Regions from separate parts of the Mesorhizobium sp. RCAM 05104 genome, predicted to be linked through region 1. Evidence: predicted binding sites of a transcription regulator. Region 1 holds the regulator's gene; each other region holds the start of a gene.
The links. The regulator LexA, encoded in region 1, represses DNA repair genes until DNA is damaged. The targets are predictions, from matches to a motif close to TGTTCNNNNTGTGTTCNG.
Positions count from the first base shown of each region.

Region 1 (9,942 bases):
GGTCATTGCCCAGTTTCCTGACGCGAAAATTCCTGCTGGCGATGGGTGGCCTTGCCATGACCTCCATCATCGCCGGCAGCGCGACGGCGCTCTTCGCCATCTGGCATTTCCAGCGCGTGTCGCCGCTCAGCCTGTTCGCCAATCTGGCCGTCATGCCGATCGTCTCGCTGGTTGTGATGCCTTTCGCCGTCCTCAGCGCGCTGGCGATGCCGTTCGGCGTCGACGGTCCCTTCCTCTATGTGATGGGCAAAGGCCTGTCCGCGATGATCGCCTTGTCGGCGTGGATCTCGGAACGCTCACCGATCGATGCCGTCGGGTTGATTTCACAGCAATCCGTGCTGCTGGTGGCGATCGCCCTGGTCATCGCGACGATGGCGACAACGTGGCTGCGGCTCCTGGCTCTGCCATTCGCGCTTGCCGGCCTGTTGACCGTTTCGGATACGCGCGCGCCGGATGTGCTGATCTCGGAGGACGCGAGGCTAGTGGCGCTGCCGATCGGCGGCGGCGAACTCGCGGTCAGCCGGGCGCGTCCGAACGAATTCACCGTCGACAACTGGAAACGCGCACTGGCATCCGAAACCGTCGTCGTGCCGGAGGTGTTCGACAAGGGAGACGGACAATTCGACATCGCGGATTCCGCCGAACTGCCGCCGGGAGCGCCTTTCTACTGCACCGCCGGCGTATGTCTCGCAAGGCACCCGTCTGGCGCTATCATTGCGCAAGTCGAGGATCGCAAGGACGCGTGGAAGGCCTGCGGCTTCGCGGAACTGATCGTCATCAATGACGCGACAGCTTATGATCCCTGTCACAATCCGCTGGTTCTGGTCATCACCAAGCGGCAACTCGCCCGCAAAGGCAGTGCGGCCGTCTTCTTCGATCGTCGATCGGCAATCATGCCAGCAACGGTCAGCTTCGCTGTGAACAGGCCATATCGACCTTGGCACACCCAGCGCAAATTCTCACGCGAGGCGAGGGGCCTGCCGCCCTATCGCAACCCTGAAAAGGCGGTCACCAGCACTGATCAGTAGCGCCTGATCAGCCCAACGAGCTTGCCTTGCACCTTGACCCTGTCCGGTCCGAAAATGCGTGTTTCGTAGGCCGGATTGGCGGCTTCGAGGGCAATCGAGGCACCCTTGCGGCGAAACCGCTTCAGCGTCGCCTCCTCGTCGTCCACCAGTGCCACGATGATCTCGCCCGGACTTGCGGTATCGGCATTGCGGATGATGACCGTATCGCCATCGAAGATGCCGGCCTCGATCATCGAGTCGCCCTTGACCTCCAGCGCATAGTGCTCGCCACCCATGATCATGTCCGGCGGCACCGAGATCGAATGCGTCTGATGCTGGATGGCGTCGATCGGCACGCCGGCGGCGATGCGACCCATCACCGGGATCGACACCGCGGAGACCACGTCGTCGTCATTGCCGGCCGAGGGCATGCGTGAAGACGCCGGCTTGATCTGCCGGCCAAGGCCGCCGCCTTGACCGAGGCTGCCCTGGATGACGCTTGGAGAGAATTTGCGCGCCGCGTTGAGGCCGGGCGCGATCGAATCGGGCAGCCGCAGCACTTCCAGGGCGCGCGCCCGGTTCGGCAGCCGGCGAATGAAGCCGCGTTCCTCGAGCGCCGTGATCAGTCGATGAATTCCGGATTTTGAAGCGAGATCGAGCGCTTCCTTCATTTCGTCGAAGGATGGCGGAATGCCGCTTTCCTTGAGCCGTTCATGGATGAACATCAGCAGTTCATGTTGCTTGCGCGTCAGCATGGCGGCCCCCGAGGCATTGAACGAAGGTTTGAACCAGAATCGAAAAACAAACCCAGAACAAACACTATCTGTTCCAGTTGTGTTCCGCAACCGTTTAAAGTTTAGTGAATTTGTTAAGACGGCTGAAATTATTTGGCGCCTGGCAGCGGGCCGTGATCCCCGGCCGGCCGCCGCCACAGTGCACTTGCACGCGTTGAAATTGTTATGGTTAACGGCCTGTGGACCAGCGTGTGCCGAGGCTTGGCCTCAATCGCCCAGAGACGTCGGGAAGCTGCTTTTTCACTTTCACCAATCGTTCGCCCGCCGTGAACGAAACGAAGCCAAAACGCCAACTCTTGCCCGAGAAATTCCTATGTCGGCTTTTGCCTCAGTTCGTCTACCTCACCGCTTGTTTGGGCTGCCGTCACCGGCATGGACATAGACATGCAGCGTATAGCCGATGTGCACCGTCATCAGCGCTTTCGCGCGTTCGATGTCACGATCCAGCGCTGCTTCCATGAGCGCGGTGTGATGTTCGATCGCGACAGCCTGGCGCAACGCCTCCATGGCCTCCTCATAGCCATGCAACTGGCCGGTGGCCGCCCGCAAGGTTGGCGCAAGGCCCAGGAAGCGATGATGGCGACGCAACTGATCCGCGATGGTGGACTGGAAGTTGAGCAGCCAGGGGGATGTTGCCGCGCTGAGTAGCGCCGCGTGGAAAGCCTCGTGCTTTTCGTCCCATCCGTCGACCACTTCATCTGAAGGGTCATCAACCGCCGTCTTGCAGCGCGACAGCCGGTAGTGGGCCGTGACGACGGCATCTTCCCATTGATGGCCGCCTTTCTCGATCGATTCCTGGAGCAGAGGCAGCTCAATCACCAGCCTGGCGCGTGACAGATCTTCGAGTTCGGTGCGCGAGACCGCAGCGACGGCGAAGCCGCGATTGCTGATGGAAGTCACCAGGCGCTCCGCCTCCAGTCGCGACAGCGCTTCGCGCAACGGCGTCCAGCCAATGCCATAGCTATTGCGCAGCGTGCTGAGCTTGAGCGGCGCGCCGGGCCTCAGGCGGGTGGTGAGGATATCGCGGCGCAGCAGCCTGTAGGCCGCTTCAGTCTTCGAGTGTCCTTCATCCAACATCGTTGCCATCCCACGCACTGGACGCCAGATTATATATGAAAGCCTTCCATGGTGTAAATTATATATAATATTTGACACAATCCGGCAGACTGCGCATGATCGGTCGGCCGACTTCACCTGTCGTGTTCATTTGGACGTGCCTGTGCGCGGAGGACATCGATCATGAATGCAATTCCCAATCTCGCAACAATCGAGGCGATGGATGCCGCGGATCCGCTGCGCTCCATGCGCGATCGCTTCGTCTTGCCGGAAGGGGTGATCTATCTCGACGGCAATTCGCTGGGTGCCGCTTCACCGGCCGTCTTCAACGAGATCCAGAAGGCCGCGACACAAGAATGGGCGCACGACCTCATCCGTGCCTGGAACACCGCCGGCTGGTTCGACATGCCGGTCGCGCTCGGCGACCAGCTCGGACGCCTGATCGGCGCCGCGGCTGGCCAGACGGTGGTCTGCGATACGACCTCGATCAACATCTACAAGGTGCTTCACGCGGCGCTTGGCATGCGGCCAGACCGGTCGGTCATCGTCGCCGAGGGCGACAGCTTTCCAACCGACCTCTATATGGCCGAAGGCGTGGCATCGACGCGACCGGGCACTGTGCTGCGGCTCGAGGGCGTCGATGCGCCAACCATCGAAGAGCTGATCGATGAGCGCGTCGCTGTCATCCTGGTCAACCACGTCAACTACAAATCCGGCCAGTTGCGCGACATGGCGGCGCTGACGCGCAAGGCCCATCAAGCCGGCGCGCTGATCGTCTGGGACCTCTGCCACACGGCGGGTGCCTTGCCGGTCGAGCTCGACGGCGCCAATGCCGATTTCGCTGTCGGCTGCACCTACAAGTACCTCAATGGCGGCCCCGGTTCGCCGGCCTTCATCTATGCTGCAAAGCGCCACCATGGCGATGCCCGCCAGCCGCTCAGCGGCTGGTGGGGCCATGCGTGGCCTTTCGCCTTCGAACAGGGCTATGCGGCGGGCGTCGGCATCCGCCGGTTCCTGTGCGGCACGCAGCCGGTATTGTCGATGCGGGCGCTAAAGGGCGCGCTGGATCTCTGGGACGAGGTCGATATGGCGGCGGTGCGCAAGAAAAGCGTTGCGTTGACCGAGCTGTTCATCCAGCTCGTCGAAGCCAGATGCGGCGCCTACGGCCTCGAACTCGAAAGTCCGCGCAATGGCAATGAGCGTGGCAGCCAGGTTTCGTTCCTTCATCGGCATGGCTACCAGGTGATGCGGGCGTTGATCGAGCGCGGCGTGATCGGCGATTTCCGCGCGCCGTCGACCATCCGCTTCGGCTTCACGCCGCTTTATGTCGGCTACAAGGATGTCTGGCAGGCGGTCGAGGTGCTGGAGGATATCCTGCGCACCGGCGCCTGGCAGGATGCCCGCTTCGCCGTGAAGACGGCCGTCACCTGAAAAGTCAGAGCCGGGTGCGAACCGTCCAGAGCTCCGGAAACAGGACGACCTCGAGCATCTTCTTCAGATAGGACGCGCCCGACGTGCCACCGGTACCGCGCTTCATGCCGATGATGCGCTCGACCGTCGTGACGTGGTTGAAGCGCCAGCGGCGGAAATAATCCTCGAAGTCGACCAGTTTTTCGGCCAGCTCGTAGAACATCCAGTAGCGTTGCGGGTCGCGGTACACGGTCTGCCATGCCACCAGAACCTCTTCGTTCTCGGTGCGTGTCTCACGCCAGTCCGTGCGCCTGGCGTCGGCGCCGATGTCGAATCCGTCGCGCGCCAAAAGCAGCAGCGCTTCGTCATAGAGCGATGGTTCGGCCAGGATCGCCTCCAGCTTCCGGCTGAGGTCCGGCCGGTGCTTGTGCGGGCCGAGCATGGCCGGGTTGCGGTTGCCGGCCGTGAATTCGATGGCGCGATACTGCCAGGACTGGAAGCCCGAGGACTGGCCGAGCGCGTCACGGAACTCGGTGTATTCGCTGGGCGTCATCGTCCGCAGTACGTCCCAGGCATTGTTCAACTGCTCGAAAATGCGGGCGACGCGCGACAGCATCTTGAAGCTCGGCTCGAGACGGTCCGCACGGATGGAGCGGATCGCGGCGCCGAGCTCGTGAAGCGCGAGCTTCATCCATAGTTCCGAGGTCTGATGCTGGATGATGAACAGCATCTCGTCATGCGCGGACGACAAAGGCGTCTGCGCGTCGAGCACCTTCTCCAGGTGCAGATAGTCGCTGTAGGACATGCGTTCCGTGAACGACATCTGTGCGCCTTCGGACGCCGGATCGTATGGCTCGCTCAATTGATTTTCTCCGTGCGCAGCCGGAAGCGCTGGATCTTGCCGGTCTGGGTCTTGGGCAAGGCGGCGATGAATTTCACGGATCGCGGGTATTTGTAGGGGGCGATCGTTGCCTTGACATGGTCCTGCAGGCGCTTGGTGGTCAAGGCATCAGGCGCCACGCCTTGGACCAGCACGACATGCGCCTCGACGATCTGGCCGCGTTCGGCATCTGCGGCGCCGATCACCGCGCATTCGGCGACATCAGGATGCGACAGCAACGCCGCCTCGACCTCGGGCCCGGCAATGTTGTAGCCGGCGCTGATGATCATGTCGTCGGAGCGCGCGGCGAAATGGAAGAAGCCGCCCTCATCCTGGGTGAAGGTGTCGCCGGTGAGGTTCCAGCCGTCGCGCACATAGTCCTTCTGCCTGATATCGGCCATGTAGCGGCAGCCGGTCGGCCCGCGTACCGCCAGCCTGCCAGTCGCGCCGCGCGGCACCTCGCGCATCTCTTCGTCGACGATCCGCGCCTCGTAGCCACCCACGGGCTTGCCCGTCGACGCCGGCTTCATGTCGTCGAAGCGGTTGGAGATGAAGATATGCAGCATTTCGGTGGCGCCGATACCGTCGAGGATCGGTTTGCCGGTCTTTCGCGTCCATTCTTCGAAAACCGGAGCTGGCAACGTCTCGCCGGCCGAAACGGCGACGCGCAGCGATGACAAGTCGGCGCCCTCATCCATGGCTTTCAGCATCGCGCGGTAGGCGGTTGGCGCGGTGAAGGAGATGGTTGCTTTGTAGGTCTCGATGATATGGATCATGTTGGGCGGCGTCGCCTGTTCGAGCAGCGTCGCCGCCGCGCCGAAGCGCAACGGGAAGATTGCGAGGCCGCCAAGGCCGAAGGTGAAGGCGAGCGGCGGCGAGCCGACAAAGATGTCGTCCGGCGTCACCTGGAGAATCTCTCGGGCGTAGGCGTCGGCGATGATCAACAGGTCGCGGTGGAAATGCATCGTCGCCTTCGGCACGCCGGTCGTGCCGGAGGTGAAGCCGAGCAGGGCGACGTCGTCGCGGCCGGTGCTGACGGCGGTGAAGATAACCGGCTTGTCGAGGGCCGCGCGATCGAGTTCGGCGTCATGGTTGGCGGTGCCGTCGAAGCCGATGACCTGTCTGAGGAACGCGCTGTCCTTGGCGCAGGCGGTCATTTCGTCCATCAGCCTGGTGTCGCAGAGCGCGATGGTGATTTCCGCCTTGTCGACGATCTTGGCAAGCTCGCCGGCGCGCAGCATCGGCATGGTGTTGACGACCACGGCGCCGACCTTGGTGGCAGCCAGCCAGCAAGCCACCATGGCAGGGTTGTTGGCCGAACGGATCAGCACCCGGTTGCCCGGCTTGACGCCATAATTTTCGACCAGCGCATGGGCCAGCCTGTTCGTCCAGTCGGACAGTTCCTTGTAGGTGCGGCGGCGACCGTTGCCGATCAGCGCGGTGTGGTCACCGAGGCCTTTCTCGACCAGCCTGTCGGTCAATTCGACGCCGGCGTTGAGGCGTTCGGGATAATCAAAACCGTCGAGCAGGAAGTCCGGCCATTGCTCCGGCGGCGGCAGGTGATCGCGCGTGAACGTGTCGATATGCGCTGAAGGCCCTAGCATGTCGCCGCTATCCCGTCTGCTGCCTGGCCAGTGCGCGAGGCGCCTGGCCGGATATGGTGGATCTGAAGGTCCTGCTTTTTAAGAGGAGGCTTCGTGCCGCCGGTCGCACCTCGCTTGACGCCAACCCGGACAGGGTGAGCATCCGCAGGGTTCGGGCCGCACAGCAGACCTCCCATTTTGTCGGCTGTTCGTCAGGCAGGATCGCATCAGTCGAAATTTGTTTCAAGCCTAAAATGTTTTGCGTGGAAGCATTGACGCAAGGCGCTGCGGTGGCCATTGCTAGCGCTGAAAAACGATGCCGTTTGGGGGAGGGTGCCAGTGCTCGAGCGTCACATTGTCGATTGGGACGGCGCCTATGCCAACGGCGCGAACATCGCCGGCAGCGACCGCTGGCCGGCGGCCTGGGTCGAACCGGCGCAAGCGTTTCGCAATGCACTTTCGGCAGAGGGCCGGGCACGGCTCGACATCGCCTATGGCGACGGACGTCGCAATCGGCTCGATCTCTTCCTTCCCAGCGCCACGCCCAAGGGGCTGGTGATGTTCATCCATGGCGGCTACTGGATGGCGTTCGACAAGAGTTTCTGGTCGCATCTCGCCAATGGCGCGGTCAGCAGCGGCTTCGCCGTGGCGATGCCCTCCTACACGCTGTGCCCGGAAGCACGCATCGCCGGCATCGTCGGGGAAATCGGGGCGGCGATCGCCAAGGCGGCAGAAATGGTCGACGGACCGCTGATGTTGACCGGGCATTCGGCTGGCGGACATCTTGCCAGCCGGATGGTGACGACAACCACGCCACTGGCGACCAATGTCGCGCGGCGTATCCGCCACGTCGTGTCGATTTCAGGCGTCCATGACCTGCGTCCGATCATGCTGACCGAGATGAACGCCACACTGGCGATCGATGAACATGAGGCGCTGACCGAGAGCCCGGCTCTTTTGCGCCCCATGGATGGTGTCCGCATCACCTGCTGGGCCGGTGGTGGCGAGCGCGCCGAGTTCCTGCGCCAGAACGCATTGCTTGCCAACATCTGGACCGGCCTTGGCGCCACGACCAGCACCGTGGTCGAGCCCGACCAGCATCATTACAGCATTGTCGACGGCCTTGCCAGTCCGGCTCATCCGCTGACCCGGACCTTGATCTCGGAATAGGACGAGATCATTTTCGTATTGTTGTTAATGGCTTATGTTGGATTCATTCAACGTAGCATCAGCACGCTGCAAGCCTCGCCCGCCGCGGCCGCGGGGGTAAATGGCGGCCGCACGATCAGCCCATTGGCGTCGGCCAGCATCCTCAGCATCGAGGAATCCTGGATGCTGAACGGCGTCGCAACCAGCCCGTCGGCATCTTCCTGGACCACGGCGCGCACATAGTCCTGGCGGAGATCATTGGCCGGCATTGCGGCGCCCAGTCGCGCCGTACGTATGTCCTGACGATGATTGCGGCCGCCAAGCCGCGCCAGCAGCGGCTTGAGGAACAATTGCGAGCAAACCAGGCTTGCCACCGGGTTGCCCGGCAGGCCGATGCACCTGATCTCGCCGAGGCGTCCGAACATCAGCGGTTTGCCGGGACGCATGGCGATCTTCCAGAAACCGAGATGCATGCCTTCGCCGGTCAGCACGTCATGGATCAGGTCATGGTCACCGACAGAGGCGCCGCCAAGGGTGACAATGACATCCGCACCGGCCGCGACCGCCTTCTTGACCAACGCGGCGATGGCCTCCTTGCGGTCGGCTGCAATGCCAAGATCGAGCGCGCGGGCGCCCACCGATTGCGCGGCGGCGGCGACGCCATAGGCGTTGGACGAGATGATCTGGTCCGGCCCGAGTTCGCTGCCGGGCGGCAACAGCTCGTCGCCGGTGGCGATGATGGCGACCAGCGGTCGTCGCACCACGCTCACTCGGGGATGATTGGCCGATGCCGCCAGCGACAGCGCCGCCGGATCGAGCAAGCGGCCTTTTTCAAGCAGGATGTCGCCCTTCGAAAAGTCGAGGCCGATGCGGCGGATGTTGCGCCACTCGGCTGTCGGCTCGGTCACTTCGATGTTGCCGACGCCGAGATCCCGGACATTCTCCTGGATGACAATCGTGTCGGCGCCGTCAGGCAGCGGTGCACCGGTGAAGATGCGCACGGCCTGGGCCTTGCCGACCGTGCCGTCAAAGCCGCGCCCGGCCGGTGCCATGCCGATCACGGAAAGCCGCGCTGGCACCGACGCCACGTCGGCGGCACGGACCGCGTAGCCGTCCATGGCCGAGGCGTTGAAGGGCGGCTGGGTGCGAAGCGCGACAACCGGTTCCGCCAGCACGCGATCCACAGCCTCGAAAAGTGGAACGCTTTCGCCTGCCAGCGGCACGGCGCCGTCCAGCAGGCGCTCGAGCGCGTCGGCGACCGGAACCAGCGCCATCAGGCGCCTGCCTTGTAGTCGCCCGACTTGCCGCCGGTCTTTTCAACCAGCCGGATGCCGGAGATGACCATGGCGCGGTCCACCGCCTTGGCCATGTCGTAGATGGTCAGGCAGGCAACCGAAGCGGCGGTCAATGCTTCCATCTCGACGCCCGTCTTGCCGGTGACACGCGCCAGCGCGGTGACCTTCAGACCCGGCAAAGCACGGTCGGGCTCGATGTCGACGGAGACCTTGGTCAGCAGCAGCGGATGGCAGAGCGGGATCAGCTCATGCGTCTTCTTGGCCGCCATGATGCCGGCGATGCGCGCGGTGCCGAGCACATCGCCTTTCCTGGCGTCGCCCGCGAGGATCATTGCCAGCGTCTCTGGCTGCATGGAGACAAAACCCTCGGCGATCGCCGTGCGCATCGTCTCCGCCTTGTCGCCGACATCGACCATGTTGGCCTCGCCCTGCGCGCCAAGATGGGTGAGGGCGGACGCCATCGTCAGATCGCCATAGAGCGACGTGCGTCCATTCGGACGCACAAAGTACGCTCTATCACCTTGAATCTATGCATCGTGCTCTCCGAAAATCGATTCCGATTTTCGGGCCGATGCATCCGGCGCCTTGCCTGTCAGGAGCATGTGCGTCGCCGCAGTGACGTCCTGTTGCCGCATCAGGCTTTCGCCGACAAGGAAGGTAGCGATGTCGCTCTTTCGCAGTCTCAGGCAATCGTCATGTGTGAAGATACCGCTCTCGCTGACCAGCAAACGGTCGGCCGGGACCATCGACGCCAGCCGCTCGGAGGTG
Region 1 covers NZ_CM185033.1:6,948,431-6,958,372, forward strand. Annotated here, with positions in the region: gene AC56QP_RS33915 (ComEC/Rec2 family competence protein) at 1-1,028, shown strand, start outside; gene lexA (transcriptional repressor LexA) at 1,022-1,762, opposite strand; gene AC56QP_RS33925 (GntR family transcriptional regulator) at 2,144-2,878, opposite strand; gene kynU (kynureninase) at 3,041-4,288, shown strand; gene kynA (tryptophan 2,3-dioxygenase) at 4,293-5,129, opposite strand; gene AC56QP_RS33940 (AMP-binding protein) at 5,126-6,751, opposite strand; gene AC56QP_RS33945 (hormone-sensitive lipase) at 7,070-7,900, shown strand; gene AC56QP_RS33950 (molybdopterin molybdotransferase MoeA) at 7,948-9,153, opposite strand; gene moaC (cyclic pyranopterin monophosphate synthase MoaC) at 9,153-9,635, opposite strand; gene trpC (indole-3-glycerol phosphate synthase TrpC) at 9,702-9,942, opposite strand, start outside.

Region 2 (9,942 bases), 2.7 Mb from region 1:
GGCACTGTTGACGGCGATGATCAAGACCTTGATGGCGGCGCTGTTCGTGCTGGTGGCTCTGGCGCTGCCGGGCCAGGCGGCAACCTTCTCGATGAAGCGCGGCCTCAACCTCGACCAGTGGACGACCTGGCCGGGCGAGGATCGATGGGGCGATGCGAAGGCCATCCTGCCCTATCCGGAGTGGCGCAAATTCCTCAAGGACGATGATCTCAAGGCGCTGAAGGACGCGGGCTTCGATTTCCTGCGCATGCCGGTCGACCCGTCGCCTTTCCTCTCCGCCCAGACCGTGGCCTTGCGTGACGACCTCTATGCCAGCGTGCTGGACTCGGTGCGCATGATCAACCGAGCCGGCTTGAAGGTGATCGTCGACATGCATCTGATTCCGGCCGGCGGCAGCCGCAAGATCGGCATGGCGCAGGTGATGGACGACCCGCAAGCCTTCGACGTCTATGTCGACATGGTGCGCAGGATGGCACACACGCTGGCCGGCGAAGATCCCAGCCAGGTCGCCTTCGAACCGATGAACGAACCGATCGTCGACTGCGACAGCGACGGCACCAGCCTGTGGCCGGACCGTCAGCGCAAACTGTTCGCGGCGGCGCGCTCCTCGGCGACGAAACTGACCCTGGTGCTGACCGGCGCCTGCTACTCCGCCGCGAGTTCCCTGGAAAAGATCGACCCGAAGGCAATCCCGGACGACAATGTCATCTGGACCTTCCATTCCTACGATCCGTTCCTGCTCACCCATCAGGGCGCCACCTGGGCCGGCGACTTCATTCCCTATGTGACCGGCCTGCCCTATCCGCTGACCGCGGTACCGCGGGCACAGCTTGATGTGACGCTCGACACCATCCGCGCCAGGATCAAGGCGGAGGCGCCATGGACACGGCAGAGCGGCCTGCTTGCCTATCTCGACGAGCAGGTCGCCAGCATGGACAGCCCCGACAAGCTGCTTGGCCTGATGGACGCGCCGTTCAAGAAGGTCGAGGCGTGGGCGAAGCTCAACGGCATCAGGCCGGAAAACATCACGCTGGGCGAGTTCGGCATGATCCGCCAGGAATACGGCAATGCCTATGTGATGCCCGCCGAGTGCCGGGCCGCCTATGTCAGGGATATGATCGCGCGCGCCGAAGCGCACGGCTTTTCATGGTCGGTGTGGAGCTATGGCGGCGCGTTCGGCATCGTCGACGCCTTCAACGGCGACAAGGCTGAGCCGGACGTGATGGACGTGATCCGCGCGCTGCATTGACCTTCAGGCTGAACCAAGGTCGATCGACAGGATTTCAGGGCGAGCGCCGAAACGCACCGGCAATATGCTGAAGCCAAGCCCGCCCGAGACGATCAGGTTGCGGTCATTCTCGACGACATGGCCGTAAGCATAGCGATTGCCGAAACGCGACGGCACCACGGGCGAATAGCCGAACAGCCGCACCTGCCCGCCATGGGTATGACCCGACAGGGTCAACGAAACCCGCCACGGCACCTTGGGAAAAATATCAGGCTCGTGGGCAAGCAGGATGACAGGCGAGGTATCGCTGACCTTGGCCAGCGTGCCGTCGAGATCGTCGAGCCCCCTGAAGCCGGTGCGGTCCTTGGTCGGCCGCAGGGCCAACTGGTCGGCAAGGCCGGCGATCCAGAAACCATGTCCGTCCTTCTCCAGCCGCACGACATCGTTTTCCAGAACCGGGATGCCGACTTTCTCCAATGCCTTGCGCGCTATGGTCGGGCCGGCTCCCGCCCGCTGCGCGAAGCCATCGTTCCACCAGTCGTGGTTGCCAAGGATCGACAGCACGCCGAGCGGCGCCTTGAGGCCCGACAGCGCGGCCGCCCATTGCGACGGCGTCACCCGACCCGTCACCAGGCGCATGCCGGCAATGTAATCGCCAAGCAGCACGATCAGGTCGGGCTGCAACGCGTTCGTATCGTCAACAAGCGAAGCGATCCGCTCCGGCGTCATCCATGGCCGGCAGGCATGGATGTCGGCAAGCGCAACGATCCGCAGCTTCGACCCTGCCGGCCAATGCGGTGGCGTCAACGCATAGCGCTTCACATGCGTCAACAGCATCGGCTCGATGCCGACCGCATAGGCGCCGAACGCGGCGGCGGTCAGGAAGGACCCGCCGAGGAAGCGCAGGAACCCGCGTCTGGTTATCATTGCATGGCTCCGGCACTAAGGATCTCGGCGGCGTGCCGCAAGCCTCCGATAAAATCCATGATTGCGCCGGCAAGTCGACGAGGCTGAGGAGATTTTGCGCAGGACGGTCACGGATGCTTGATCGCCGCCCTGAAGCGGGCCGCTCAAAAGGGACCTCGGTTTCGAGCATGCACAAAGCGAAGAGTGAACCTGTGCCCGATCGCCCGGGCACTATTCTTCCTGGAACAGGTTGATCTGCTGCTGCGCCAGATCCTTCGGCGCGTCGAGGCCGAGATGCCGCCAGGCATTGGCGGTCAGCATGCGGCCGCGCGGCGTGCGCTGGATGAAACCCTGCTGGATCAGATAGGGCTCGATGATGTCCTCGATGGCGTCGCGCGGCTCGGACAGGCCGGCGGCGATCGTCTCGATGCCGACCGGCCCGCCGCCGAAATTGCGGGCGATCATCGAAAGGTAGCGACGGTCGAGTGCGTCGAGGCCGAGCGCATCGACCTCCAGCCGGGTCAAGGCTTCGTCGGCGATCTGGCGGTTGACATGGCCATCGCCGGCGACGGACGCGAAATCCCGCACGCGGCGCAGCAGCCGGCCGGCAATGCGTGGCGTGCCGCGCGCGCGCCGCGCGATCTCCAGCGCGCCGTCGTCGCCGAGCGGCATTTGCAGGATGCGGGCGCCGCGCCGCACGATCTGCTCCAGTTCCTCGACCGAATAGAAGTTGAGCCGCACCGGAATGCCGAAACGGTCGCGCAGCGGATTGGTCAGCAGCCCGAGACGCGTGGTGGCAGCGACCAGGGTGAAGCGGGCCAGGTCGATCTTGACCGAACGCGCCGCCGGTCCCTCGCCGATGATCAGGTCGAGCTGGAAATCCTCCATCGCCGGATAGAGGATTTCCTCCACCGCCGGGCTCAGCCGATGGATCTCGTCGATGAACAGCACATCGCCTTCTTCGAGATTGGTGAGCAGTGCGGCGAGATCGCCTGCCTTGGCAATGACCGGGCCGGAGGTCGAGCGGAAATTGACGCCGAGCTCGCGCGCCATGATCTGCGCCAGCGTCGTCTTGCCGAGACCGGGTGGCCCGACGAACAGCACATGGTCGAGCGCCTCGTTTCGGCCCTTGGCGGCCTCGATGAACACTTTGAGATTGGCCCGCACCGCCGCTTGGCCGACAAAATCGTCGAGCGTCTGCGGCCGCAAGGTTTGCTCGGCATCCTCGCCGCGTTTTTCGGGCGCAATCAGGCGGGGCGACAGGCTCATGCTGCCTTCCTTGCACATGGCAGGGAACCGGACAAGCCAGCTCTCACCGCGCCAGTTCCTTCAGCCCGAAGCGGATCAGCTTCGGCGCATCGGCATCCTCGCCCGCGGTCTTCAGTGCCGCCGCCACCGCATTGGCCGCGGTGTCGCGCGAATAGCCGAGATTGACCAGGGCCGACACGGCATCGGTGATCGGCGCCGACGCGACGCCTTCGCCGAGCTCCTGCTTCAGGCCGATGGTGCCCGAGGCAGAGCCAGCATAGGCAGGCGCCTTGTTCTTCAACTCGGTGACGATGCGCTCGGCCACCTTCTTGCCGACGCCGGGCGCACGCGAAACCATGGCGATATCACGCAGTGCAATGGCATTGGCGAGATCGGCCGGCGCCAGCGTCGACAGGATGGCCAGCGCCACCTTGGCGCCGACACCTTGCACATTGCTCATCAGCAACCGGAACCACTCGCGCTCCAGCTGCGACTGGAAGCCGTAGAGGCGCAGCATGTCCTCGCGCACATAGGTCTCGATGAACAGCACCACCGCTTCACCGGGCGCCGGCAGCGCCGCCAGCGTGCGCGCCGAGCAATAGGCGACGTAGCCTACGCCATGGATATCGACGAGGCAGTGGTCCTCGTCGATCTCGTCCAGCGTGCCCTTGAGCTTGCCGATCATGCCTGATGACCCCTCACGCCAGCATTGCCATCCGGTAGGCCACGCTCTGCCGGTGATGCGCATGGCAGATGGCGATGGCCAGCGCGTCTGCGGCATGTTCGGTATCGAAAGTGGCCTTCGGCAACAGCACTTTCACCATCATGTGGATCTGCTTCTTGTCGCCATGGCCAACGCCAATCACCGCCTTCTTGACGGCGTTGGGAGCATATTCGGCAACAACAAGGCCGGCACGCGCCGGTACCAGCATGGCTATGCCGCGCGCCTGGCCGAGCTTCAGCGTCGCCACCGCGTCCTTGTTGACGAAGGTCTGTTCGACCGCCGCTTCGTGTGGCATCGCGCTGTGCAGGATTTCGGCGAGCCCGTCATGCAGCTGACACAGCCGTGTCGCCAGCGCCGCCTTGTCGTCGGAGCGCACGGTGCCCGAGGCGACGAAGCGCAATGAATTGCCGAGGCTCTCGACGATGCCCCAGCCGGTGCGCCTGAGCCCCGGATCAATACCGATGATGCGAATCGCTTCCCCCATCCGCCAACTTTACCTCCGGCGGACAGCGATGCCAGTGAAATGTGAACAAACCAGAAACAACAACGCTCGCAACAGCCGCACAGGCTGTTTGAGAACGCGCTCTGGCGAGGCAGATGGGGTGGTTTCGAGAACCGGCGCGAAGCGTACTGAAGTCCGCCAAGCACCGGATGCGCGGAAAACCGCGTCAGGCGTCCGTCAGAGAGAGTCGTGATGCCGGCTATCAGCCGCGGGCGAAAGCCGTGTTCAACAGGCTGATCTGGTCGGAAACCGGGTTGGGGCGGCGGCCCATCGGTTGCATGTCGACCACGGCGCCATCGCCATAGATCTCTTCATCCATGCGACGCACCAGTGCCTGCAGGCGAAGCGAGCGGTTGACGAGGTCGAGGAAATCCTTGGGCAGTTCGGCCCAGCCGGCGGCTTCGTCATTGGCTGAAGCGGTGTCGAGACGAACCTTGGACTTTTCGGAAGCAACCTGATCGCGGGTCATCTCGCCGGAATTCGCCGCGCGCTGCAGAAGCAGCCAGGACGCAACCTGCATCAGCCTGGTGGTCAGCCGCATCGATTCGGCTGCATAGAGCGTGGCCGCCAGTCTGGAAAGTTTCTTCGCTTCGGCCCGGCCCTTGCCGTCGAGATACTCGGCCGCTTGCTCGACCAGGCCCATGCCTTCTTGGTAGAGCGGCTTGAAGGATTGCGAGAAAACCCGGCGCTCCGCCAGCTTGACGGTTTTCGCACTGCCCTTCGAAGGCTCGTTCATTGCTACGCCCCTGCACTTGCAACCGGCCATTCGGCTTATTGCCGATACCCCCGGCACCCTGATGAGTGAAGCTTGAAAATGCGCTTCGTCACCGGTGAAGGCAAGCACATGTTTAACAGAAGGTTAACGGCGATCCGATGTCGGACGCCCCTGGGACGCGGACAAAAAAAGAGCCGCGGATAAGGCGGCTCTCAGGAGTTTAACAGGGAGGCGTCAAACAAAGTGGCTCCAACCACTCGGTAAGAATCCAGATCACTGGATGAACATAGTAAACACCTGTAAAGCTTAATGGAGCCTTAACCGCGCGATTGTTTTTTGACCGAACCCCGCCGTTCTGTGCCGTAACAGCACAGAAACGGACCCCGCTTCAGGTTCGGAGCCTGTTTCGAAAGTCGCTCTGGCGAGTCATAGGATGGGGGTTTCGAGAGCCGGAGCGCAGCGGACATTTAAGTCCGTAAGCCCCCGGAAACACAGAAAACACCATCAGATGGCCGCCAGAGTAGAGTTTCAAACAGGCTCTCGGTTCAGGCCGTCTTCCAGACCGCCGGCAAGGCGATGAAGGCAAACAGCAGCATGGCAGCGTAGAAGCCCATCGAAGAGGCCGCCACCAGCGGTTCGATCGCGGCATTGCCGGCAAGCAGGAAATACAGGCCGATCAGCAGGCCGATGCCGCTGATTGCGGTCAGCCAGAAATGGACGACGGCGACCGTCTTTTGCCCGACCGCTGGAAACAGATGGTAGAAGAAGGCGAACACCGCCGACATCAGCCATCCGGCGACCATCGTGTGAGCGTGGGTCGGCATCTGGCCATGATCATGGCTGATCGCCATGTGCAGGCCGAGCGCCATTCCGCACAGCGCATAGATGACGGCCAGCGTGAAGAAATTTCGTGCTACCCCTTGCATAATGTTCCCCCGAATTGCCTTTTCCCGTCTGCGGGAATGGGTTGATCGTCAGGCGATTGTTTTCGCCACCGGGCTCCCGGCATCGGCGCACTAGCATCGGCAATGTTTCCGGACGATGTCGCGCCAACCCCTCCCGACACTTGATGTGCTAGCAGAAAACCAGGTTGCGTGCTCGCTATCTCGGCGGCTTCGTTCGCCGGGCAGGAGGCTGAAACAGAGCCGGCTTTTTCGCGACATCGTTCCGAAACAGCGGCGGCGCTAAACGCCCGCTCCTCTGACGGCAGGTGCAAATCGTGCCCCCGCCGCAACCCACCAGAACACCCCAGGAGCAACCCATGGATTGGTATTCCATCGTCAAATTCCTCCACGTCGTCTCGGCCATTCTGTGGGTCGGGGGCGGTTTCGTGCTGTTCCTGCTCGGCGTGCTTGCCGAGCGCGCGGGCAACATCGAGGACAAGTTGCAGGCGATGCGCGCCAGTGGGCAGCTGGGCGGCAGGTTCTTCGCGCCGATGTCGATGCTGACCCTGATCTTCGGCCTGATCATGTGCGGCTTCTGGGTCGGCTTCTCCGATCTGTGGATCGTCATCGGTCTCGCCGGCTACGCGACAACCTTTTCGATCGGCATGTTGATCTTCAAGCCGACCGGCGAACGCATGGGCGCGATGATCGCCAAGGAAGGCATCACGCCCGCGGTCCTTGCCATCGGCCAGCGCATGATGAGCGCAGCGCGCTTCGACTATGCTGTGATGCTGGTGATCATCGCCGACATGGTGCTCAAGCCGACCGCGCATGACATCGGCATCCTCGCCGGCATGGTGCTGGTCGTCGTGGTGGGCGCCATGCTGGCCTTCGGCGGCAACCGTCGCCTCGTGCCGAGCGCCGCCTGACGGCGCCGTGATGGTAGGGGCGGCTGTGCAGCCGCCTCACCTTCTTGCATCAGGTTACATCAGGCCGGCGATGCCGTCCCACAACAGCTTCACCGCCACGACCGCCACGGTCGCGTAGGTGAAAGGGTAAAAGGTTTCCGGCCGCATCCGCCGCACCAGCCACGCCCCGGCGATGGTCGACAGCGGCGCCAGCGGCATCAGCACCGCCGACGCCGTCAGATTGGCGGTGTCGAACTGGCCGAGCGCGAAATAGGGCACCAGCTTCAGCGCATTGGTGGCGGCAAAGAAGATCGCGGCGGTGCCCGACAACACCTTGGGGTCGAGCCGGATCGGCAAGGCGTAGACCTGGAAGGGCGGGCCGCCGACATGGGCGACGAAGCTGGTGAAGCCGGCCACGATACCCCAGACGGCGGCGGCCGCGCGGTTGGGTGCGACCGCATGGTCGGCGCCATGACGAAACTGCAGATAGAGCCAGCGCAGGACGAAGATGATGGCGACGGCGCCGACGATCAGCCGCACCGCCTCTTCGGTGACGAGCGCGGCCGTCAGCCAGCCGAGGCCGATGCCGATGACGGCGCCCGGCATCATGTCGACCAGCATCTTGCGATCGTAGACGCCCCACCATGCCCATACCGACACGATGTCCATCAGGCACAGGATCGGCAGCAGGATGGCCGCCGCCTGCACCGGCGGCATGGTCAGCGCCATCAGCGGCACGCCGACAAAACCCACAGCGCCGCCAAAACCACCCTTGGACAGGCCGACCAGAATGACCGCCGGTATGGCGGCCGCGTAGAACCACGGATCGAGAAACAGGCCTGACATGGGGAGGGGCTGGGCTGGAGGGAAGGCGCGTCGACGCTTGAATAACCCAGAATCTTGAGCGGAGCGACAGCAAATATGAACGTGGCCGCGGCATCGTGGCTGCGAAGGCTCGCTCGGCAGCCGGGGACAGCGTTCTGCCGGCTCAGGATGCCGGCAGAACCCCTGCCCGGTCACGCGGTGAAGCTGCATCGAGCGGTGGCGGCCGCCGCCGGATCGGCTGCGCCTTGATGATCGCGGTGCTTGTCTCGGCCTTGTCGGCGATGCGGTCAAGGATCCCGTCGAGGTCACCGATCGAGCGCACGAACAGCCGCGCGACAAAGCAGTCATCGCCCGTCACCTTGTCGCATTCGCCGAACTCCGGGATCTCCTCGATCAGCTTCTGGACGATATGCAGCTTGCCCGGCAGGGGCCGGATGCGCACGATCGCCTGCAAGGTATAGCCAAGCGCCAGCGGATCGATCTCGACGGTGAATGCCCGGATGACGCCGCGCTCCTCGAGCCGGCGAAGCCGTTCCGAAACGCTTGGCGACGACAGCCCGACTTGGGCAGCCAGTTCCTTTAACGAGGTTCGCGCATCCTTGACCAGGATTTCGAGCAGATGTCGGTCGAGATCGTCCAGCATTTTACATTTCTCATAATTCCGCAGCCATGGCCTAATATAATTAGGTCATACAGCCATACCACCTCTCCAATCAGATAGAAAGCCTCGGCACCGCATGAGATCATGCCGGCTCAACGGGTTCGGAGGTTTGTTGTGAACGACACGGTGCGCGGCACGGTCGAAATGTCGGCCGCTATGGCGATCCTGGGAACGATCGGATGGTTCGTCGTCCTGTCCGGCCAGCCGATCATGGATGTGGTGTTCTGGCGTTGCGCTTTCGGCGCGCTGACGCTGCTCATCATCTGCGCCGGCCTCGGCTTGCTGCGCGACCGGCTATCGCTGCGCGTCATCGGCCTTGCCGCGCTCGGCGGCGTCGCCATCGTCGTCAACTGGCTCCTGCTTTTCAGCGCGTTTTCGCGAGCGTCGATTTCGATCGCCACCGCTGTCTACAACACGCAGCCCTTCATGCTGGTCGGCTTTGGCGCGCTTTTCTTCGCCGAGCGGTTGACCCTGACGAAGCTGACCTGGCTGGCCATCGCCTTCGCCGGCATGGTGCTGATCGTGCAGGCCGCTCCTGACGCCGGCGATGTCGGCTCGAACTATTTCGCCGGCATCGTCATGGCGCTGGGCGCGGCCTTCTTCTGGGCCGTCGCCGCCATCGTCACCAAGAAGCTCAAGGGCACGCCGCCGCACCTGATCGCGCTCATCCAGGTCTGTGTCGGCGTCGTCATGCTGGCGACCTTCGCCAATCTTTCGCATCTTCCCGCCGACCCTTGGAGCTGGGCCGTGCTGGCGACGCTCGGCGTTGTGCACACCGGGCTGATGTACATCCTGATGTATGGCGCCATCCAGAAGCTGCCGACGCATCTGCAGGGCTCGCTGTCCTTCATCTATCCCGTCGTCGCCATCCTGGTCGATGTCACCGCCTTCGGCCATCGGCTGCATCTGAGCCAGATCGCCGGCGCCGCCGCCATCCTGATCGCCGCCGCCGGCATGAATCTCGGCTGGACGCTGTGGACGTCAAAAACGCCGGTGCAAAATCCTCAAGCCAGCAGATAGAGCGCTGCCGATTTGCAAGGCAAGCAGGACTCATGCAATGAAAGTCCAGGCGCATGCGATGGGTGTGGCGTGGACGTCGGGACCTTTCAGAAACGGCTGTTGCCTCGCGAACGCATCTTGTGGAGCGGTCTTCCCGCGCAGGGCGTATTGTTCACCGGTCGCGACATGTTTCTCATCCCGTTCAGTCTGCTTTGGTGCGGGTTTGCAATTTTCTGGACTTATATGGCGACAAGGCAAGGTGCGCCGCTTTTCTTCGATGCGTGGGGCGGGATGTTCATCTGCATCGGGCTGTTCTTTGTCTTTGGCAGGTTTGCGCTCGAC
Region 2 covers NZ_CM185033.1:4,278,660-4,288,601, reverse strand. Annotated here, with positions in the region: gene AC56QP_RS20995 (glycoside hydrolase family 5 protein) at 1-1,249, shown strand, start outside; gene AC56QP_RS20990 (metallophosphoesterase) at 1,253-2,155, opposite strand; gene ruvB (Holliday junction branch migration DNA helicase RuvB) at 2,366-3,403, opposite strand; gene ruvA (Holliday junction branch migration protein RuvA) at 3,447-4,067, opposite strand; gene ruvC (crossover junction endodeoxyribonuclease RuvC) at 4,081-4,590, opposite strand; gene rcdA (protease adaptor protein RcdA) at 4,811-5,344, opposite strand; gene AC56QP_RS20965 (hypothetical protein) at 5,869-6,249, opposite strand; gene AC56QP_RS20960 (DUF2269 family protein) at 6,585-7,136, shown strand; gene AC56QP_RS20955 (sulfite exporter TauE/SafE family protein) at 7,191-7,961, opposite strand; gene AC56QP_RS20950 (Lrp/AsnC family transcriptional regulator) at 8,104-8,583, opposite strand; gene AC56QP_RS20945 (DMT family transporter) at 8,716-9,621, shown strand; gene AC56QP_RS20940 (PH domain-containing protein) at 9,691-9,942, shown strand, end outside.
Region 2: ruvC (crossover junction endodeoxyribonuclease RuvC) is a predicted target of LexA. The motif match lies at 4,632-4,649, and genes of this name have one in related genera.

Region 3 (9,942 bases), 3.1 Mb from region 1:
TTTCGGCTCGAGCCTGCAGTAAGATGCGCCGATATTCAGCCGGCCTGCAAACGGGAATTTTCTACATCCTAGGCCTGAATTGACTGAGAAGAAGACACGATGGCGGCGGACGGACGGGACGGGAAGAGGGTCAATGTCGACCCCAAGCTGCTGGAGCTGCTGGCGTGCCCCCTGACCAAGGGTCCGTTGACCTGGGATCCGGAGCGCGGCGAGCTGATATCGAGGATCGCCAAGCTCGCCTATCCGGTGCGCGACGGCATCCCGATCATGCTGCCCTCGGAGGCGCGGACGTTGTCAGTGGAGGACGTGCTGTCCCCGCCGCGTTTGAGTGGGCCTTCGTAATTGGCAGAGCCATCCTTCACTTCGTCATCCCAGGGCGGAGCAGCCGCGCAGCGGCGTCGCGGAGACCCTGGGATCCATGCCGTGACGCATGTGACACACGAAGGCGGGCCAAAATGGAGGGCTTCTTCCCTTCGGTGTGTAGCGCGACACGTGGCACGGTGAGAGGTGGCTGCCACAGGCGTGGGATGAAGTTACCATTCAGGACCGTGGTATTCTTTGATCGATGTCGCGGCATGGATCCTCGGGTCTTCGCGACGTCGCTTCGCTCCTGCTCCGCCCGTGGATGACGAAGGTTGGGTGCCGAAAGCGTGGACCACGCCTACTGAAAATTCCGCCCCTTGGGCATGACCCTCTCCGCTTCTTCCGACAGCGTTGCGAGATCCTTTCCGATCGGTGCGTTCCGCGGCGCGGGTCGGCCATCGCGATCCGGTCCCTCCTTGGGGGCCGGTGGGCCGGCGATCGACGGTCTGGCCTCGCTGACCTTCTCCAGAAGCACGGTCAGCCAGGGCGTCAGGTCCTCGATCTTCTCGGCGACGATATGGATCACACCCGATTCCGACTGTAATTTCCCGGTGACCCGGACGAACCGCGCCCCCATGACGATGGGCCGATAGCGGGTAAAGGTTCTCTCCCAGAAGATGACATTGGCGACGGCCTTGTCGTCCTCCAGCGTCAGGAAGATCGCGTTGCCCTTGCCGGGCCGCTGCCGCACCAGGACAAGCCCGGCGACGGAGACCCGCCTGCCGTCGCGTACCGAAGGCAGGTTGGCATTGGGTGTGACGCCGGCCCGGTCGAGCCGCTCGCGCAGGAAGGCAACCGGATGCGCCTTCAGCGACAGGCCGAGCGAACGGTAGTCGTGGATGACATGTTCGCCGAGCGGCATTTGCGGCAGCTTCGTCTCCGGCTCCAGCTCGCGCAGGCGGACCGCCGGCTGGTCGAACAGCGGCAGCCTTTCGGCGGCGCTCTTGCCGTCGAGCGCGCGCACCGCCCATAGCGCCTCGCGGCGATCGAGGCCAAGCGAGCGGAAGGCGTCGGCCTGCGCCAGCCTTTCGATCTCGTCGACATCGAGGCCGGAACGCAGCCAGATATCCCTGACGGATTCGTAGCCGTCGCCACGCCTGGCGAAGAAAATCTTCATGCGCTCCTCCGACAGGCCCTTGATCTGACGGAAGCCGAGCCGCAGCGCGTGATCTGTCTTGATGACGCCACGCATTTCGGCATGGCGCGCGAGGATGCGGGCCGGGTCGAAAGGCGTTTTTTCCAAAGTGCAGTCCCAGACGGAGAAATTGACGTCGACGTCGCGGATCTCGACGCCATGGTCGCGCGCGTCGCGGACGAGCTGGGCCGGCTGATAGAATCCCATCGGCTGCGAGTTCAGGATCGCGGCGCAGAACACGTCGGGATAGAAGGTCTTGAACCAGCAGGAGGCATAGACGAGCAGGGCGAAGGAGGCGGCGTGGCTTTCGGGAAAGCCATATTCGCCAAAGCCCTCGATCTGCTTGAAACAGCGCTCGGCGAAGTCCTTCGTGTAGCCCTTGCCGACCATGCCGTCGATCATGCGCTGGCGGTAATTGCCGATCGTGCCGGTGCGCTTGAAGGTGGCCATGGCGCGGCGCAGTTCGTCGGCTTCGCCCGGCTTGAAGCCGCCGGCGACGATGGCGATCTTCATCGCCTGTTCCTGGAACAGCGGCACGCCGAGCGTCTTGCCGAGGATCTCTTTCAATTCCGCCTTCTGATATTCGGCCTTCTCCTTGCCTTGCCGCCGGCGCAGATAGGGATGGACCATATCGCCCTGGATCGGACCCGGCCGAACGATCGCCACCTCGATGACAAGGTCATAAAAATCTCGCGGCTGGAGCCGTGGCAGCATCGACATCTGCGCGCGCGATTCGATCTGGAAGACGCCGAGCGTATCGGCGCGGCAGATCATGTCATAGACACGTTGGTCCTCTGCCGGCAGGGTGGCGAGCACATAGGGTTGCCCATATGGGTCCCGCGCCTTCGGATAGTGGTCGGTAAGCAAGGTGAAGGCGCGCTGGAGGCAGGTCAACATGCCGAGCGCCAGCACATCCACCTTTAGGATCTTCACCGCGTCGAGATCGTCCTTGTCCCACTCGACCATCTTGCGCTCGTCCATCGCCGTCTTGACGATAGGGACGATCTCGTCGAGCCGGTCCCTGGTGATGACGAAGCCGCCGACATGCTGGGAGAGGTGGCGGGGGAAGCCCATGATCTCGTTGGCCCGCTCCATCACATGCCGCGATGTGGGGTCGGTGCGGTCGAGGCCGCCGGCGCGGGCTTCCTTCTCGCCGAGTTCCGAGGTCGACCAGCCCCAGATCGAGCCGGACAGCGACGCCCGGACATCCTCCGAAAGGCCCATCGCCTTCGACACTTCGCGCAGCGCCGAGCGGCCACGATAGCTGATGACGGCGGCGGCAAGCGCGGTGCGTTTGGAACTGTATTTCGTATAGATGTACTGCATGACCTCTTCGCGTCGCTCGTGCTCGAAGTCGACGTCGATGTCGGGCGGCTCGTTCCGCTCCTCGGAAATGAAGCGCTCGAACAGCGTATCGATCTTGTCCGGCCCCACCTCGGTGATGCCGATGCAGAAGCAGATAATCGAATTGGCAGCCGAGCCTCGGCCCTGGCAGAGGATGTTCTGGCTGCGGGCGAATTTGATGATGTCGTAGACGGTCAGGAAGTAACGCGCGTAGTTGAGACGCTCGATCAGAGCGAGCTCTTCCTCGATGCGTTTTATGACGCTGGCCGGGACACCACCCGGGAAACGCCTGGTCGCTCCCTCCCGCGCCAACCTTTCGAGCTCGGCTTGCGGGCCGAGGCCCGATTCCGTCGGCTCATCCGGATAATTGTACTGGAGGTCGCTGAGCGAGAAGGTCAGCTCCTGCGCGAAGCGCAAGGTCTCGGCCAGTGCCTGCGGATGTCGGCGGAACAGGCGCGCCATCTCCATCGGCGGCTTCAGATGGCGCTCGGCATTGGCGGCCAGCTGCAGCCCCACCTCGGCGACGGGCGTGTTGAGGCGGATCGCGGTCAGCACGTCCTGCAACGGGCGTCGTTCCGCCGTGTGGTAGAGGACGTCGTTGGTCGCCATCAGCGGGATGCCGGCGATCTCCGCCAGTGCTGCCGCCTGCTCGATGCGGAAACGGTCATTGCCTGCATAGTCAGGCGAGACGCCAAGCCGCAGGTTCCTGCCGAAACGGTCCTTGAGCTGGCGAAGCAGAGCGAGACTGTCCTGCGCGCCCGTCAACAGATCGGGCAGGACCGCCAGCGACATGAGGTCACCCCATTCGAGCAGATCGCCGCGCTGGAGAAGGGTGGCGCCCTTTTCGGTTTCGTCGCGCAGATTGGCCTGGGTGAGCATGCGGCAGAGATGCCCCCAGCCCTTGCGGTCCCGCGGATAGGCGAGAATGTCCGGCGTGCCGTCGCCAAAAACCAGCCGGCAGCCGGGGTGATAGGAAAGCGCCTCGACCTTGGCCTGCTGCCAGGCGCGCACCACGCCTGCCACCGTGTTGCGGTCGGCAAGCCCGATCGCCGAGAAGCCCATGAGCTTGGCCGCGACCACCAGCTCCTCGGGCTTGGAGGCGCCGCGCAGGAAGGAGAAATTCGACTGGATGCCGAACTCGGCATAGGGAATGACGGTCAGCGCATTCATACGAAGACACCATGCATGAACCAGCGCGGCGGCACCTGGGAGCCGCCATAGAGGCCTTGCCGGTAGAGCCAGTAGCGGCGGCCGTCGGCATCCTCGATGCGGAAATAATCGCGTGTCGATGCCGCCTCGTCGCTCGCGGCTTCATGCCACCATTCGGCGGCGATGCGTTCCGGCCCCTCGGCGCGCGTGATCCGGTAGAGCGCGCGCCGCCAGCGGAAATTCAGCGGCGGTCCCTCGGGCATTTCGGTGGCCGGCACATCGATGGGTTCGGGCGAGCGGAAAAGCCGGATCGGCCGTTCCGGCGAGAAGACGGTCACCGGCGCCTGCATCCGGTCCGGCTTCTTCGGCGGCGTGGTCCGGCGCGGGGCTTCGGTGAAGGGGATCGTGGCGACGGCGCGCTCCGGCAGATGGCTTTCGACGGTGACCGGCCGCAAAACCGCGCCATCGCCGAGCCGGGCGCGGATGCGGTCTGCGAACAGCGCGATATCGGCGCCGTCGTCGGTCGTCTCGCCGGCAAGGTCGGCCTGCTGCATGTCGAAGGTGGCCGCCGCCAGCACCGAGAGCCGGACGAGATCGAAGCCATAGCCGGCATCGATATCCTGCTCGAGCGCGGCCAGCCGTTCATGGAACAATTTCTGGATCAGCACCGGTTCGCGTAGCGGCCGCGAGGTGCCGAGCGCGATGCGGCTGACGGCGCCGTCGACGCGAAAGAGCAGCAGCGCCAGCGTCCTGGCGCCCTCGCCGCGACGCTCGAGGTCGGTCTTCAATGTCGTCGCCAGCATGCCCACCAGCCGTTCGATATCCTCGGTCAGGGTGACGGGTTCGGCCAGATGGCGTTCGACCGAAAGCGGCGCGACGGGAAGGCGCGGCGAAACAGCCTCGTCGAGACGGCCAAGCGCCTGGTCGAGGCGCAGCAGCAAGGAGGCGCCGAAACGGCGGGCGAGCGGCGCGCGTGGTGCGGCCATGACGGCGCCCGCCGTGCGCAGGCCGACGCTTTCCAGGCTGGCGCGGGTCGCCGGCTCGATGCGCAGCGCCGCCAACGGCAAGGGCGCCAGCAGCGCTTCCTCCTCACCGGAAGGCACGATGCGGTCGCCGGAAAACCGTGCCGCGGCCCAGGCCGCGCCCGGCGTGGCGGCAAGCCCGGCGCGGACATCAAAACCCTGATGGAAGAAGCGCGACAGGATGTCGCCCAGCATGGCGCGTTCGCCGCCGAACAGATGGCTGCAGCCGGTGATGTCGAGAAACAGGCCGTCGGCACTGTCCAGCGCCACCAGCGGGGTGTAGCGGTCGCACCAGTCGGCAAGACCTTCAAGCAGGCGGCGGTCAGCCTCCGGATCGGCCTCGACGATGTCGATCGACGGATGCATGGCGCGCGCATCGGCGATGCCCATGTCGCGCTTCAGGTGCAGCGCCTCAGCCCGCTCGTCGAGGGCCGAGATGCGCTGCGCGTTGCCTTGGCGGTGGCTGATCACGAGCGGTGGGTGCGGCAGGTGATCCGAGGGCCGGGAACGCCAGGACCGCCCCAGACGCTGCCGCAGGATCCTTTCCGCTGCCAGATAGGGAAACCACAGGGACAGGATCCTTTGCCCGTTCTTTCTGTCTTTCCTCGCCCCTTCTTTCGTCGCCCGCTCTTTCGTCGAATGCGCGTTCATCGGGGTTCCACTCCAGTGTGAATTGTCCAGGCAGGGCCGTGCGGCTCTTGCCGATGGTGACGGTGAAGGCCGGGCGGCCGATCGAGCCGGCGAGCGGCCCGGCGATGGTGTCGCGCGGTGTTGCCGGCGCCGACGCGACGATGAGGCGGACGGGTGCCGCCGTCGGCTCGGGCTCGGCCGCCTGCCGCAGAAGGAACACCGGCCGGCCGGCACCTAGCGCCCTTGAGTGCAGCCGGCGCGTCGCGGTCAGGTCCAGCCGCTGCGGATTGCCGCGGATTTCAAGGATGACGGCGGCGAGCGCCGTCATCCGGGCGGCCTCCTCGGCGACCCACAGCGCATCGACAAGTTTTGGCGCCTCGGAAAACAGCAATTGTTCGGGCTCGATGCCGAACGAGGCCCGAAGCCCCCTGGCATAGGGAAAGCCGGCCTCGCGGAAAATCTCCGACGTGCCGATCCACAGCACCGGCAGCCCCTGCGCCTGCTTGAGGATCAGGCTCGTGAGCGACAGAGCGAAGCCGGCGACGGCTCCGGCATCGCGGGTCTGCGTGCCATGGATTTCGCTCAGGGCGGCTTTCGGCAGGCCGCCGCTCAGGGCGGCATCGAGCCGCTCGACGCCGGTGGGCAGGAAGGCATCCGGCAACGCCGCGGCAATGCCGCGCCGGACGATTGTAAGATCGGTGTTGGGGGTGAGATCGGCGCTGACATCGGCATCAAGGGGCGCGCCAGCCGGCGCCTGCAGGCGCTCGGGCAGCGTTCCCTCGATCTTCGCGATCTGGCGGCGCAGGGCAAAAACAGTCTCCCGCGCCACGGCGGTCATCGCCATGACGGTCAGCTTCCACTCACAATTGTTCCTGTTATGTTCCTATAGATTCCAGAGGGTGCCCCAAGAGTCAAGCAGAGTCACAAGGAATTTATTCCTCCGCGGTTGCCTGCTTCAGCGCTGGCCGCCAAACGCCAGCCGTGCCGCAAGCCCTGCAAACACGGTTCCCAGCAGGATCTGGGGCGCTCGCCGAAACCGCGTGCGCTTCGACAAGGCCGCGCCGATCCGGCTGGCGGTCAGGATGACCAGGCCATTGATCACCAGCCCGATCAGGTTGAGGACGGTCGCCAGCACCAGGATCTGGCCCGCGACGGAGCCGGCCTCAGGGCGCACGAACTGCGGGAAAAGCGCGAGCACGAACAGCGCCATCTTCGGGTTGAGCAGATTGGTCAGCAATCCTTGCCGGAAGATGCGGGCCTGCGAATAGCGCGGCAGGCCGGCGACCGGTGCAAATGCCGTTCCGGCGGAACGGAATGCCTTCCAGGCGAGATAGGCGAGGTAGGCCGCGCCGGCATAACGCACAATGTCGTAAGCGATGGGCGCGGCAAGGAACAATTGCGACAGGCCGAAGGCGGCGGCCAGCGCATGGCAATAGGTGCCGGCAGCGATGCCGGCATAGGTCGCCAGGCCCGAGGCGCGCCCCTGGCTGGCGCTGCGGGAGGCGATCAACAGCATGTCCGGCCCCGGCGTCGCGGTCAGAGCGAGGCAAGCAATCGCGAAAAGTCCAATTGTGGAAAGGTCCGGCATGAGAGCTCCCTAGTACATGGCCGGAACTGACCCGTACGCGATTCCCCGGCAGCGGCAAAGGCGCTGAAACAGGAATTGCCGCGTCATTTGCCGATTCCGGCGCGAAAGCCTATATGCCGGGTTCAAAGGACAAAGCATGGCCCGCATCTACAAGACCCGCACCTGGCACGACCAGTTCTCGCCATCCATGGAGGAATTGGAGTTCCTGGCGCTGGAGTCCTACGCCCACCTGCCGGAGGAGTTCCGCAAGCTGACCGGCGAGATCATCATCCAGATCGCCGAATTCCCGACCGACGAGATCATGGACGATTTGTCGCTGGAAACGCCGTTCGACCTGCTCGGCCTGTTCGAAGGACGCGGCATCGCCGAACGCTGGAATCCGCAGACCGGCGAAGGGCCGAACCGCATCACGCTCTATCGCCGCGCCATGCTCGACTACTGGGCCGAAAACGAGGAAACGCTGGGCGACATCGTCACCCATGTGCTGATCCACGAGATCGGCCATCATTTCGGCCTGTCGGACGATGATATGGAGCGGATCGAAGAGGCGGCGGAATAGGCTGTGCCGATATTCAGGTGATGCCGGCCTGCAAATGGCGGTCCCCTGCGCTTCCGGTGCTCACGTACCCAAAAGTACGCTCCGCTCCGGTTCTCGGGCACCACCCAGTTTGGTCGCTTCGCGCCCGTCTTCGACTCCGACTCGGCCTGACCTGAATCTCGACACAGCCTGCGTTGGCGCTTTGCAAACTCTACCAGTCGCTGAGCTTGGTATCGGGCCCATATTCCTGGCCCTCGACGTCCTTGACCACGGCCTGGCCGCAGCGCATGGCCTTGGCCTTCTTGTCATAGCCATAGGTCGGCGAGCCGAACAGGTGCCAGCCCTTGTTCAGCGCCGCCGTCACCTTGTGGCAGAAGCTGGCGTCGTCCGGGCCGGTCAGAAAGCGGTAGAGTTTCATTTTTCAGTCCTGTCGTGAGTGCTCTGTCTTCTTTGTTTCGAGCATGATCTTTTCCGAAAACCGGTTCCCGCTTCTTGCTTCGCCGACCTTCGGTTCGGGATCATGCGCCGATGGCGGCTGCCTTCGCCAGCAGTTTTTCAGCCTGCGCCAGGTGCAGCCGCTCGACCATCTTGCCATTCAGCGCGATCACGCCCTTGCCGGTGTTCTCCGGAAGCGCGAAGGCCTGGCTGACCAGGCGCGCCTCGGCCACAGCTTGAGTGGACGGCGCAAAGGCGCGGTTGGCCGCCTCGATCTGGGCCGGATGGATGAGGGTCTTGCCGTCGAATCCCATGGCGGCCGCTTCCACACATTCCTGGGCGAAGGCTTCGAGGTCGCGAAAATCGTTGGAGACGCCATCGAGCATGTCGAGACCGCCGGCACGCGCCGCCAGCACCATCTGCATCAGCCACGGCACGAGATAGCGCCGGTCGGGTGTCGCCAGCACGCCGGTATCCTTGACCAAATCATTCGTTCCGGCAACGAAACAAACCAGACGCGAGGCCGGATCCCGGCCAAGTTCAGCTATGGTGCCGATGTTGAGCAGTGCCTTGGGCGTCTCGATCATCGCCCATAGTTTCACGCTGTCCGGGGCAAAATTGTCGTCGAGCACATCGCCGGCCTCGAGCAGGTCGCGCGGTGCGTCGACCTTGGGCAAGAGGATGCCATCCGGCTCGCAACCTGCCGCGGCCAGCAGGTCGGCGGCGCCCCATTCGCTGGCCAGCGCGTTGACGCGCACGACCATCTCGCAGCGGTGGCCAAAGTGGTTGGCAACCGGGCGGCTGGCGAAAATCCCCGCCAGCTTTTCGCGCGCCGCAACCTTGTCGGCCGGGGCGACGGCATCCTCGAGGTCGATGATGACGGCGTCGCAGGAAAGCCGCGCGATCTTGGCCAAGGCCTTGTCGTTGGAGGCCGGGACGTAGAGCACTGAACGGCGCGGGCGATAGGGTTCCATGCCTGATCTATGCCGCGTGCGGTTGGTGGAGGCAAGCCGTCCGACCCGTACCTGAGACGGGCCAATCGCGAAAGCTGGCACCGCCCCTCATTGCCCTGCCGGGCATTTCTCCCCGTAAACGGGGCGAAAGAGGCTGGCCGCAACCTCGGCTCCCTTCCTGCAACACTGATGATTGGCGAAAGCGGCGACGAGCGCCCCTCGCCCCGTTTACGGGGAGAGGATGCCGGCAGGCAGGTGAGGGGCAGCGCCAACGCTCGGAAAGGAGGGCGGGCAGTACACCAGCAGTAAAGCGTGCCCCTGCACGAAAACTGCACACGCTTGCGGAAAACCTCCTCCAATCCGCCCAATCGTTTCCTGGCCGGCCTGCGAGACAGGCGGCATGCACAAGCGAGCAAAACCCCGTTGGTCCCTGCCCTACCGATTGCGCAGCGAAGGCTGGTGGCTGGTCGATCCGCCGCGCGCGAATCCCACGGCGATTCTCATTCCCTTTGTCCGCAGGAGCCCGCCGACAATGCGGTCGGAAGCGATCAGGAAGGTCAGGTCATGACATCATTGTTTACCGCCGCGCCGAGCTATTGCAGCCGCTTCGGTGTTGCCGTGCTGCTGGCAGCACTTGCGGATTTCCTCTTCTACGGCCAGCCCGCCGGCATCACGGTTTTCCTGTTCGCCATCCTGATTGCCGCTGCCGTCGTCGCCGTGCATCCCGCCGCCTTCAGCGACGGCAGGCTGTGGATCAAGCCTGCCGCTCTGCTTGTCGCGCTGCT
Region 3 covers NZ_CM185033.1:3,888,771-3,898,712, forward strand. Annotated here, with positions in the region: gene AC56QP_RS18985 (LON peptidase substrate-binding domain-containing protein) at 1-22, shown strand, start outside; gene AC56QP_RS18990 (Trm112 family protein) at 100-342, shown strand; gene AC56QP_RS18995 (error-prone DNA polymerase) at 662-4,012, opposite strand; gene AC56QP_RS19000 (DUF6504 family protein) at 4,009-5,484, opposite strand; gene AC56QP_RS19005 (ImuA family protein) at 5,426-6,487, opposite strand; gene AC56QP_RS19010 (LysE family translocator) at 6,599-7,231, opposite strand; gene AC56QP_RS19015 (metallopeptidase family protein) at 7,368-7,790, shown strand; gene AC56QP_RS19020 (DUF1737 domain-containing protein) at 7,981-8,187, opposite strand; gene AC56QP_RS19025 (HpcH/HpaI aldolase/citrate lyase family protein) at 8,288-9,178, opposite strand; gene AC56QP_RS19030 (DUF4153 domain-containing protein) at 9,722-9,942, shown strand, end outside.
Region 3: AC56QP_RS19015 (metallopeptidase family protein) is a predicted target of LexA. The motif match lies at 7,242-7,259, and genes of this name have one in related genera.